Regions from separate parts of the Paenibacillus sp. FW507-14B1B genome, predicted to be linked through region 2. Evidence: riboswitches for the same ligand, from Rfam matches in the RefSeq annotation. Region 2 holds a riboswitch; each other region holds the start of a gene.
What was found. A riboswitch is a leader RNA that binds a small molecule or an ion and turns the genes downstream of it on or off. The one in region 2 is predicted to bind cyclic di-AMP.
Positions count from the first base shown of each region.

Region 1 (3,102 bases), on a different contig from region 2:
TTCAGCATCTGAATAACAAACAGTAACACGGCAAGAAAGATACCACGTTTAAATGATGTGTGAGCTTTCGTTTTTACACTGTATACAATGGCTAAGATCCCCAAGATTAGCGTGAATAAACCATATCCCAGCAGAGTGAGCAGCGTTGCGTTTAGTGTCTGTTTCTCTACATAGGCTGTGTGGTCCTTCGGAACCGAAAATACAGGTTCATAGGAACGAAGTTGATTATCCTCGAAGGAGAATTTCAGCTGAAGCTGTGAACTCCCAATCTTAGCTTCGGGGTCTTGATATATCAGTCCAGGATCGCCTTCTTTGGTGATCTGTTTCAGGTTGGATACACTATATCCCTCTCTCTCTAGCCAAGGCTCGGCTAGTGACATCTTTTCAGCCAGTGACATCTCTCCTTCGATTAAACGAAGCATCTGATTGCGGACGTCACCTTTTTGTAGGAGGGCACCTTCATAACTAGAGTCAGGCAGATCATAAGAAAACCCTGCTACACTAGCATTCTGCATATGGACGTCTACGTTTAGGGCTGCTCCATCAGCTTGCACTAACCGAACTCGATAGACATCATAGGGGTATTTGCTCTCAAACTTTTTATTGTACTCGCGGAGCAAATTCTCTTTAGATAGATATCCATAAACATCAGATCTGGATTGATATGTAACGAGAGGTTTCTCAGTGGAAGTCCTACTATACTGCAGATGTTCTTGTGCGAATCGTTCAGCAGCACTGATGGCTGCTTCCTTGGTGATCATTTCGGGTGTTTTGACCTCGGATGTAATAGAGGCTGTGGATGGAAAGACCTGAAAGATGAGAAATAGAATGAGACCGATAATTCCAAGTAGTACCAATGGTTGTTTGTCAGATTTAAGATGAAGAGGGTGTCCTGCTTTATTCATGTCATTCCTCCTTTTGGCATTAGCGAGTTATCAATTAGATTAAGCTAGCTGTTCTCATGAAGACATAAAGTCAATATAACATAGATATGAAAGACACAAACGGCTTATCCCATTCAAATTTATGAAAAATTCGATGAAAATGAAGGAAAGATTTCGAAAAGCGTAGATAACCATGTGCTACTACTCTAGAATATGCCCAATTCGGTTCATTTTTAAGTTAATTTAAGTCTAAAACGGCTTTGGTATCCTTAAAGGATTGCGTTATAATCACTACATGCTATTGAACATGTTCATGAATCATAATATTGGATAACGTTAATTGAATAGATCAGCCGAATTTCGTAATGAAAATGGGGGAACCATTTAAGTGGGGTGAATTTCGCTTCCGAAAGGTAGTGAATAGGGCGACCTGTGTTATGCCCGAATCCGTCAGCTAACCTCGTAGGCTGTAGCACAGGAACCCAAACGCGTAAGGCATTGGATTTCCAGTGTCTTTTTTTCTTTGATTTTTTTAAAGAGGTGAACATGTTGACTTCCAAAATTAAATGGCTTCGCTTGTCGCCGCCGCAAATTCTCGTCATGGGATTTGGGGCCATTATCCTGATTGGGACGATGCTTCTCATGCTCCCGATTTCCAATACGACAGGGGAACCGCTGAACTTTATGGATGCTTTGTTCACGGCGACATCTGCTACCTGTGTAACAGGTCTTGTCGTGGTGGATACAGGGACATTCTTCAGTTCCTTCGGACAGGTTGTCATCATGATAATGATACAGATCGGTGGTCTGGGTTTCATGACCATGGCCACACTGTTCGCGCTTGTATTGAAGCGACGCATTTCCTTGAAAGACCGTCTAGTTCTTCAGGAAGCGATGAATCAATCTTCAATGGAAGGAATCGTGCGTTTGATCCGCAGGGTTCTACTGTACTCCTTAGTGATTGAAGCGTGCGGAGCGATACTGCTAACCATCCGCTGGGCTTTTGATATGCCGTTTGGTAAGGCGCTTTACTTCGGCGTTTTCCATGCGGTAACCATGTTTAATAATGCGGGGTTTGATCTGTTTGGCGACTTTAAGAGCTTGACTGGATTTGTATATGATCCGCTTGTTAACTTTGTGGTGATGTTCCTGATTGTATCCGGAGGGATTGGATTCATCGTCATGGCTGATCTGGTTGATTATAGGAAGAGTCGGAGGCTTTCACTGCATTCTAAAGTGGTGTTGTCCATGACAGGGGCGCTGATTCTCATAGGTGCTGTGGTTATTTTTATCTTTGAATTTACAAATCCAGAGACACTGGGCTCGCTGAATTGGGGCGGGAAAATTCTAGGCTCCTTCTTCCAGTCAGTTACGCCGAGAACAGCGGGAGCCAATACACTAGATATAACTGAGCTACGTCAGGCTACTCAATTTTTCATGGTTATACTGATGTTTATCGGAGCTTCTCCAGGCTCTACGGGTGGTGGTATCAAAACGACAACATTCACAATGATGATTGCCGCTGTTATTGCCATGATGCGAGGCCGAGACGATATTGTGTTGTTCAGATACCGTTTGGTTCAGGAGCGAATTCTTAAAGCGTTAACGATTACGCTGCTTGCACTGCTGCTGGTTATTACAGTGTCGATGATTCTATCAACGACAGAGGATAGCAGCTTCCTCACTATACTCTTTGAAGCTACGTCAGCATTTGGTACGGTAGGGCTGTCCATGGGATTAACTCCTGAGTTGTCGCTCTTCGGTAAGTTACTTATCTGTGTAACGATGTTTGCTGGTCGTCTCGGTCCATTAACACTTGCTTATGCATTAGGACCCAAGAAAGGTAAAGAGTTGTATCGTCATCCCGAAGGTAAAATGATTATTGGATAAGGAGATTGGCTAAGAAATGAAACCAAAGCAGTTTGCAGTGATAGGGCTGGGGAGATTCGGTTCAAGCCTTGCGCTTGAATTGATGGAATTAGGATATGAGGTTCTCGGGATCGACCAAGATGAAGAAGTGGTCGAAGATATGAGTGAGCTCCTCACCCATACTGTGGTCGCTGATGCGACAGACGAAGAAGTACTTAAATCGCTTGGTATTCGTAATTTTGACTGTGGCATCGTGGCTATAGGAGATGAAATTCAAACGAGTATTCTTGCAGCAATTCTTCTCAAGGAATTAGGTGTTAATACGGTTGTAGCCAAGGCGATCTCTGTG
Region 1 covers NZ_JBYSWS010000002.1:1,451,367-1,454,468, reverse strand. The annotation lists gene AC3WJJ_RS15380 (CPBP family intramembrane glutamic endopeptidase) at 1-905, opposite strand, end outside; cyclic di-AMP (ydaO/yuaA leader) riboswitch at 1,226-1,368, shown strand; gene AC3WJJ_RS15375 (TrkH family potassium uptake protein) at 1,431-2,774, shown strand; gene AC3WJJ_RS15370 (potassium channel family protein) at 2,791-3,102, shown strand, end outside.
Region 1: another riboswitch for cyclic di-AMP. It lies ahead of AC3WJJ_RS15375 (TrkH family potassium uptake protein); the one in region 2 lies ahead of AC3WJJ_RS24965 (resuscitation-promoting factor).

Region 2 (3,102 bases):
CTTCCAGCTGGGCAAGCGCTGATGCAAATTCTTCGCGTGATATTTGAAACATGGCTAGACGCTTGTGAAACTGTTTGCCATTACAATACCCAATACCAAGCAGATTGCCCATGATCATCCGTCTGGCAGCAGCCTGAGGATGCACAATTAGACCCGCTTCAAGTAAGTCATCAAGTCCAATCAAGCTCTCTGATCCCTCAAACGACGTATGCACGCGTTCAAGGGCATGCCGGATAGATTCCGGCGAAGCATTCTCCACCCCAATGTCTCCTCGGCGTGTTGCGTCTGCTTCTGGGATAAAAGCGTGTTTGCATCCAGGAACCTTGGTATCAATGATCTTGCGAATTCGCTCACCTGCATGATCGGGATCCGTTAAGATAATAACTCCGCGCCGCTCCTGTGCTAGCGCAATTCGTTTCAGTATACGGCTGTTAATGGCCGATCCCCCGGTTTCAATCGTGTCTGCCTCTACTGCCCGTTTGATGGCAACTGTATCATCCCGGCCTTCCACGACAATCACTTCTTTGATCATTCGTACGTTCTTCCTTCCCAAAACAAAAGAAGAGGATAAATCATCCTCTTCTTAGCATCACATTCATATTAATTAAATAGTATAGCATTAGCATGGCATTGTAAAACGAAAATCATGCGTTAGTTAAGCTCCGGCTTAACTGGACCGATCACATAAACCGTGCGACCGCTCTTGCGTCCAAAATTAAGTGCCGCCTTAAGTGAATCATAGTACACATCGATTTTGTTACCCTTGATGGCACCACCTGTATCTTCAGCACGGCGGAAGCCAACGCCCTCAATATATACCCACCAGCCGATCGGAATCACATTCGGATCCACTGCAATCGTACGCCCTTCCGTTACACGAGTACCAGAAGCAGTGCGGGTACCGATGCCACTCTCTTCAGCAGAATATGCTGTCATCGAAACGTTATTTAATACCTTTTTATATTCGAAATCAACACCGGCTCTAGACACCACATTATTCGCTTTTTCCTTAGTGGCTACCGATTTAGTTGCTGACTTCGCTTGGGATGGTGTAGAAGCCGTTCTGGATACAGTTGCTTTATCTGCTTGTGCAGATACAGTTTCGACAACTGGTTTCTCAGGCACTACAACCTTTTTAGTTCCAACTGCAATAATTTTATCCTTCGTCTTCCGCTGTACTTCTTTCTTAATAACCTTCTTCGAGATAAACTTCCCATCCTCGTATACCTTCTCAATGTGGTGGACCACAATGCCTGGCGCTCCACTCTGCAATACACGGTTATCTCCTTTTTCCAAAGAAGGGTCTGCCGTCTTAATCACTCGGAAAGCACGATTCTCAGTCTGTTTAACAGTTTGTTTCGTGACGCGCACGACTCTGATTTCCTCTTGACCGACAAGTTTTGTATCTAGAGAAGGTTTCACTGTATCTTCGCCCTTGATTGAAATACCCGTTTCTTTGAGTACATTTCCAACCGTATCTTGGGTAGTAAATATTGTATTTTGTTTGCCGTCTGCGTTCACCGTAACCGGTATTGCGCGTTTGATAATAATACGGTCTCCATCTTGGAGTACACCATTTAACGGCATAGAAACCTCATCCTGAGGAGTCAGGGAAATAGCTTGCTCATCCAGCACTTCATGCAGCAAAGCTCCATGGGTTTCTACTGTGGTGATTCGGCCATCAACCACAAGTTGAATCTCTTTGCCCGCCCGATTGTGAGCAACCAGCATAACGAGCAATGTAATTGCGATGGCGCCAATGGCGGCCAGCATTAGTTGACGCAAATTCTCATGCTTCCATCGTAATGCGTAAGACATGCTGGATGATTGTGATTCATGGGTCTCTTCGTGTTGAAAAATGCCCACTATGTCATCCTCCTTCATAGCCCCGCCGTCTAGGTAACGCATGATTGCATTTGACGCGACTATAGCAAATTGTCTCACAGAGTGCTCTGCTATCTATCTACACCCTGCGTTATTCCCCGTCTTCCCGTCCACACAACCGTCACCTCCTGTTTACCAACAGTATGACGGCACCCTCTCCAATATTCTAAAATAAAAGAAAGCCAAAGAAAGAGTTATAGAGACTCTTTCGTGGCTTCCTGATGTCTACAATCTGGAAATGGTATGCACGAGTTTGCCTCTCTTACTTGCGCTTACGGAGTTAGCTGTCGGGTTCGGACGTAAGAGAGACGCCCTATCTCAAGTCATCCGCTCATGGCGGCTGCCCTCAAATTCACCCCAAAGACCCAAAAAGAAATCACATACAGTTCAGCTTTGCATCTCTGCCAGCTATCCATGTATTGGTTCCCCCGTTCTCCAAATTCACTTGGAGATTAAGCGAGACGGTTCATAAAATATTCAGCTGTTCAATTTCGATCAGCTTCCTATCACTGAAAAGATGATATCCTGTTTCGATACAGGTTGTAAAGCAACAATCAACCACATTTTTTCAGGTAAAAGGTTAAAATATTGTAATATAGTCGCCTTTTTTGATTAAAAAACTTTAATTGGTCGCTAATGCTCTGTTTTTCATCCGCTTTACTCTCGATTTCAAATTATTCCAAATCGTTCCATTGCATTTCTGGTTGTAATTAAACCTAATTCTTCCAGAGACAACCCTTTTATGTCAGCTGCCACCTCTGCTACAAGACGGACGTGTGCAGACTCATTTCGCTTCCCGCGAAACGGATGTGGTGTTAAATATGGAGAGTCGGTTTCGATGAGCAATCGGTCCAATGGAACCTGTGCTAGGACCTCTTTGGGCTGTCTTGCATTCTTGAACGTAATGGGTCCCCCGAATGAAAGATGAAAGCCCATATCAAGACACAACTTGGCTGTTTCCCAACTGCCGGAAAATGAGTGCATCACCCCTCCGACCTCAGATGCTTTTTCTTCTTTCAAAATCTTCACGATATCTTCATGCGCATCCCGATTATGAATTACAATCGGCATATTCAGTTCCCGAGCAAGTCCAATCTGACAACGAAGAACCTGGTGCTGAACCTCCTTAGGTGAGGTATCCCAATGATAATCCAGGCCGATTTCACCGATAGCCACGACTTTCTCATGATGGCAAAGAGAGGTGATCCATTCTAAATC
Region 2 covers NZ_JBYSWS010000009.1:46,795-49,896, forward strand. The annotation lists gene rnmV (ribonuclease M5) at 1-532, opposite strand, end outside; gene AC3WJJ_RS24965 (resuscitation-promoting factor) at 652-1,866, opposite strand; cyclic di-AMP (ydaO/yuaA leader) riboswitch at 2,139-2,353, opposite strand; gene AC3WJJ_RS24970 (TatD family hydrolase) at 2,554-3,102, opposite strand, start outside.

Region 3 (3,102 bases), on a different contig from region 2:
TCTTGTCTCTGGCAGTGTATATTCTGCATAACCAGAAGCCGTACTGCAAGATATTTTGAACAAGCCGCAGTTCGGGCTACTTATACTCCTTGGTAAAAACCGCTCAGCATAGGCACAGTCAAAACGAAAGATTTCCATATACCGTATCGTTGTCTCTTGTAATGTAGGTTCCGTTAACGCTGGCAAAGGTTCGATTATTCTAGCCATGACGCGTGTCTCCTTTTCATCGGTTCGATTACAACTCTATTTGTAGATCATATGGATGAAGTTGGATGAATCATACGTTATGTCCCTTCTAAAGTAAATATCCATAACAGGTCTATATCTTCAAAAAATACACGAAAAGGTCAAATGAAAACGCGTACATCACACCCTGACATCGATTATCTATCTAATTGCACAGTATCTTGCGGCTTTACTTATTTTGAGAGATAAACAGAGAAATATAGAGCATCATGCAGTATAAATGAGATTTCATTTCACTTACCACCCTTTCTGGTTATAAAACAGCTCAAAACATGCTTCTCCCTCGATTTACATTCCAAATCGCCAGACGTATGATACGAAGCATGAATTGAACAATGAATTCACTTGAATCGCTGAATGCCCTTGTCATGCAAGGGATCGGGGGAACCAAATCAAGAGATGTGCAAGGTGGTGTGAGAGCCGCCTGAAGCATCTTTCAGGGGTGAATCCTGCTTCTAAATCCAATGAAATAATGGATTTCAGGTGCAGGTAGGGCGACTCTCACCGCCCGAATCCGTCAGCTAACCTCGTAAGCGTTAGAGCTTAAGCCATTTATGCCTTAATTCGCATAGATCCGCTTGCTTATAGGAGAGGATGATGAAGCTTGTGATCGGGTAATCTCGACCACAGAGGCCTCTAGCCCTCTGTGGTTTCTTTAGATGAACAAATGCTTTTATTCGCTGAGTCCTTGAATGGAAAAGGAACGGGGGAACCAAACGGGAGATATACATTTCTCTCTGGGGTGAATCTCATCGGCAGGATCACTGCCTATGGGTAGGGCGACTCTCACGCCCGAATCCGTCAGCTAACCTCGTAAGCGTTACTTAGAGAGAGGCAACGATTGTCGTGTGCAGGGCACGGTGTATTTCACTGTGCCATCCTAAAGCCACGGGAAGAGTGATCCTCCTTCCCTGTGGCTTTTTTGTTGTCTTCTCTTTCTAACCATTAGGAGGAGAAATCATGGAGGAATGGCAAGAAATGATATTAGTATCCGCACCAACCAAGGCTGGAGAGGAATTTATCCACCAGCTCATCTATCATAAAATCCCATTCGCAGCGATCGCGAATAACCGTGCAGAACGGGATCGTCTTGAGAGTATCGGGACGAAGAACATCGTCTTAATCGATACCACCGATGAACAAACCTGGATCATACCGGATTTTTCCGTGAGCAAAGTGTTTCTGTTCGAAAGCAGCCTGAATTTATGCTGCCGTTACTTGCGAATATGCCGCACATGGACATCAGATCCAATCTATGTCATCACCCATTCAAGCAATCCCAGATTAATTTATAAAGGACTTGGCGCAACCTTTGTGATTCATACCAATAACCATCATGTGTCCTTCTTAGTTTCATCACTCATCAGCTAACCTTGATCCATACTTCATTAAAAATGTTTTTGGAGGGATTTACATGCAGGATTTATACATGGTGCTCATTCTGGGAGGAACCTACACGCTATTCACCCTGTTTCTATCCTGGTGTGGACGCGTAGTCCATGAACCGGAGGCAGATAACGAATGATCATTATTATGTTATTGCTGATTTTTATCTTTTTATATTTGATTTACGCGCTGATTCACCCGGAACAATTCTAGGGGTGCTATCGAAGGAGGAAGCAATCAATCATGGGCATTATACAAATTGCCATCGTTATTCTAGTTCTGGTGCTGCTCGTTAAGCCACTCGGAACCTACGTATATCATGTATTTCGCGAAGAAGCCAGCAGGACGGATAAGTGGTTCTCATGGGTAGAGAAACCGATCTACCGATTAATCGGGCTTAAAGAACGTAAGGGCATGACTTGGAAAGTATATGCCCTTAGCTTTGTAATGACGAACATCGTACTCGTCGCCGTGGGTTATCTTATCCTACGATTGCAAAAGGCGCTTCCTTTCAATCCGAACGGGATTGAACATATGGAGCCAACACTGTCATTTAACACCATCATCAGCTTTATGACGAACACGAATCTACAGCACTATAGTGGTGAATCAGGACTGTCCTACTTCTCTCAGATGGCTGTCATCACGATGATGATGTTCACCTCCGCTGCAACGGGGCTATGTGTGGCGATCGCATTCATTCGGGCGATTACGAGTAAGGGAACGACCATTGGTAACTTCTTCGAGGATTTTGTTAAGGCACATACAAGAATATTTATCCCCTTAGCTTTTGCTGTGGCTCTGTTGCTCGTTGCTCTGCATGTTCCTCAAACCTTAAAACCTACGATTAACGTAACGACGCTTGAGGGTACCGAGCAGCAAATATCGGTGGGTCCCGTGGCGGCATTGGAGTCCATCAAACATCTGGGTACCAACGGCGGTGGATTTTTCGGTGTAAATTCTTCACATCCATTTGAGAATCCGAGTCCGCTGACAAATGTAATCGAAATCTTATCCATGTGGTGCATTGCGGCAGCTCTGCCGTACACGTTCGGCTTGTTCGCGAAGAACCGGAAGCAAGGTTGGGTTATTTTCTCCGTCATGATGGTTCTGTTCACCTTGTTTCTGTCGCTTGCCTATGTCTCGGAATCGAGCGGCAATCCTGCAATGAACCAGCTTGGAATCGATGCCTCACAAGGCAATATGGAAGGTAAAGAGGTCCGTTTTGGTGTTGCACAATCCGCTCTATTCACGACAGTCACCACAGCCGCCACCACCGGGTCCGTCAACAATATGCACGATACGCTGACCCCGCTCGGGAGCATTACACCGCTCTCGCTCATGATGCTGAATTCCGTGTTCGGTGGAAAAGGCGTAGGTCTGATGAACATGATGATGTACGCGATCTTGGCTGTATTCCTTGCGGGGCTCATGGTCGGACGTACACCCGAGTTTCTGGGGCGTAAGATT
Region 3 covers NZ_JBYSWS010000004.1:233,591-236,692, reverse strand. The annotation lists gene AC3WJJ_RS19810 (hypothetical protein) at 1-207, opposite strand, end outside; cyclic di-AMP (ydaO/yuaA leader) riboswitch at 588-797, shown strand; cyclic di-AMP (ydaO/yuaA leader) riboswitch at 915-1,081, shown strand; gene AC3WJJ_RS19805 (hypothetical protein) at 1,207-1,617, shown strand; gene AC3WJJ_RS19800 (potassium-transporting ATPase subunit F) at 1,768-1,845, shown strand; gene kdpA (potassium-transporting ATPase subunit KdpA) at 1,876-3,102, shown strand, end outside.
Region 3: another riboswitch for cyclic di-AMP. It lies ahead of AC3WJJ_RS19805 (hypothetical protein); the one in region 2 lies ahead of AC3WJJ_RS24965 (resuscitation-promoting factor).

Region 4 (3,102 bases), on a different contig from region 2:
ACTGAGCGAAGCCCCACATTCGATCCTGTTCATCCATAATAGATATATATTGCTGACGACGGATATCCGGATCACCAAATTCAATACCAAGACCCTGCATTTGTTCAAAAGGTAGCCAGCCATATATATTATACGGAGTTGGATACGTCCATTCACAAACTTCAGCTGCTTGGTCGATCGTCATTGGAATGGCATATAGCTGTTCTGTCTGGTGATTCATAAGTTGTCTCCTTTTTAATTGAGTAAGGAAGAAAAAACCGCCAAAAGAAAGGAAGCTTCTCTTCGCGGATATGATTTAGTATGTTATAAAAAAATCGAGTTATTCTGCTGCAAGAGTTTCGAAAAAGATGTCATCCAGAATCCGTTTGGCGCCAATATATCGTTCTGCGTAGTAGCTATCACTCAAACGATTGGTAACAACACCTCTGGAAGTAGAGGCATGAGCAAACTTCCCATCCCCGATGTAGATACCTACATGGGATACCCCGCGGCCAGTCGTATTGAAAAATACGAGATCGCCAGGGCGCAAATCTTGGCGGGTTATCGTTGTACCCATCTCGAATTGGGAGCTCGATTGATGCGGGAGCTTTAATCCAATAGTAGAGAATATGTACATTGTGAACCCAGAACAATCGAATCCGCTTGTTGTTGTTCCGCCATAACTATATTTTGTTCCAAGAACCTGGTCAATTTCTTGATCTAGCTTGCTGTCTGCAAAAGCACTGTTGATCCCAGAAGTAAGTAGGAGAGTGAAGCCGATAACGGATACGCCTAATTTCTTTAGCATATAAAGACTCCTTCCATGCCTGCGAGGTTAGCTTAAGGGTTCGGTTGAAGGCTATTCGGAACAATGTTCTATGTATAAAAGCCCTTACAATAATGACGGAGTTATTACACTGATATTCTATCAGAGGGCTTGTCCTGTTGGCAATTGTTTCTTGCTGTCTTTTCGAGTAGTTTAAATGGTTATATGTGTCGAAGAAAAAAGACAAATAAAGATTCAAATTTACCTGAAACATGTTTAATCATCTGCAATAAGGGTAAATCACAAGTAAGACAGGATACCTAGGAAAATAATTAAAAATTATTTTATAAAAAGGTGAACTTTTTGCAAGGTCCATACGTTATATAAGTATAAAGAAAAAGCCACGAAGGAGATTTTAAAAATCTCATCCGGGCTTAGGTAACGGCTTATATGATAATTAATTATAATTGACAGCGACGGCTTTGTACTTACTCGAGCTCATGACACGTTTAGCACCTATGTAACGTTTTCCGAAGTAACTGGAATTGAGTGCAGTAATGGTAACACCTTTGGAAGTTGAGGAATGTGCAAATTTACCACCGCCTACATAAATCCCTACATGGGATACGCCTCTGCCGGAGGTATTAAAGAATACAAGATCACCAGCTTTTAGATTGCTCTTTGCTACGGCAGTCCCTACTTTATACTGGGATGTGGATGCACGAGGCAATGTAAGTCCGATTTTCTTGAATACATAACTTGTAAATCCAGAGCAATCGAATCCTTTAGTCGTTGTTCCACCCATTTTATAAGAGACACCAATGACTGGTTTGATTGCGTTATTAAGCTTGGAATCAGCGAAAGCGCTTCCGGCACTTAATGTAAGAGCGAGTGTAAGTCCGATCGATATGGCTGTTAACTTTTTTTTCAAGAGAAAGCTCCTTCCAATGCCTGCGAGGTTAGCTTAAGGGTTCGGCTGAAGGTTAGCCTATGATCACTCTGTTGCGAGATCAATGCACCCAAGACGGATCCCCCGCTTCCCATGTAAGGGAATTCGGCTTCTTAATGGTATAAAAAATCTAGTTCGAATATTCGACTGTTTATCCATATGAAAAAGTTACAATAAAGATGACAAAGTTGTTACTATCACATTCGTTATTTTAGCAGAGTATTAACAATTTGGCAAACGAGGAAATTATATTTTTATACGAAAAATCCCAATCCTTTGAGAAGGATTGGGATTTTTTTTTGGAACGAAAGTATTTTTTAACGTTGCTGTTCATGTGTAAGCCATAGCTGGTACTGTGTTGTGATACCCCAGAGCTGGAATAGACTACTTATAAAATAGCTAGCTTGGTGAATGATCAGCCCCATTAGTCCAGCCCATAGGAATGATAATCCACTGAGTAATAGAAGCAGGACCATTGCCGTTCCACCAATTATTACTGAGATCAGAGTAACCTTTCCGATATGGCGCAAGCAGATCCATAAAGCTGATATCATGCTGGTCCCACCTGTTTTTCCGAACTGCATGTAAAGCAGGCACATCCGAAGCAGATACGCGTAAATTAACCAACCAAGGATGTAAGGGGCTAGATGGAGCAAGGCAGAAGGCTCTCGAATAGCCGCGAATAGAGAAGGAAGCATTTTGGGTACCAGCCAATAAGCAGGCATAAAGGTCAATAGGGTCTCGACTATGTAAAACAGGGTTACTGGTTTCCATAATTGTCTCATTCCTTTAAAGAGGAACAATCCTCGCTCTCCCTTTGCCTCCTGATGAAGATTGTAGAGTATACCTGCTTGAATGAGTGGAGTTAGCACCATCCGAATCATTAGCATAAATATAAGTATCCAGGCATAGGTGTGAACGTCATTACTCTGTAATAAGGCCATTTCTCCCTCATAGAAATACAGCAGCTTACTAAGCTCACTTGGAGCGGGATCAGGAAATCGCATCAGAAGTGGAACAACGGCTGATTTTACGATCCGGTAAAGAAAATATCCCCACAAAAGCTTGTATAAAAACAACAGAATAATAACATAGAACTGATCTTTTACACTGGTCCAGCCTTTGCCTGTATAGCTTTTCATGTTCTCCCCCCTTACCATGACAGGCTGCCGAACAGTGCCTCTACCAGCTTATTAATGCTTAGGTTCCAGCGCGTGAGCACTTTCGGATCCATTCCCGCCTTCATATAGTTATTAATATGTTTGTTCTCAAGCACGATTGTAAATTTAGGATCAACCATGGCCCACAGTAATGGAGAGCGATGCTCAATTTTGTACTGCGTTGTTCCGTTCTTTCCATCCCATGTTTTTTCTACAGTCCTTCCATCTTCGAAGGCGAATGTAATCGG
Region 4 covers NZ_JBYSWS010000010.1:35,219-38,320, reverse strand. The annotation lists gene AC3WJJ_RS25220 (GNAT family N-acetyltransferase) at 1-220, opposite strand, end outside; gene AC3WJJ_RS25215 (C40 family peptidase) at 320-787, opposite strand; gene AC3WJJ_RS25210 (C40 family peptidase) at 1,203-1,676, opposite strand; cyclic di-AMP (ydaO/yuaA leader) riboswitch at 1,679-1,815, opposite strand; gene AC3WJJ_RS25205 (hypothetical protein) at 2,012-2,836, opposite strand; gene AC3WJJ_RS25200 (M1 family metallopeptidase) at 2,848-3,102, opposite strand, start outside.
Region 4: another riboswitch for cyclic di-AMP. It lies ahead of AC3WJJ_RS25210 (C40 family peptidase); the one in region 2 lies ahead of AC3WJJ_RS24965 (resuscitation-promoting factor).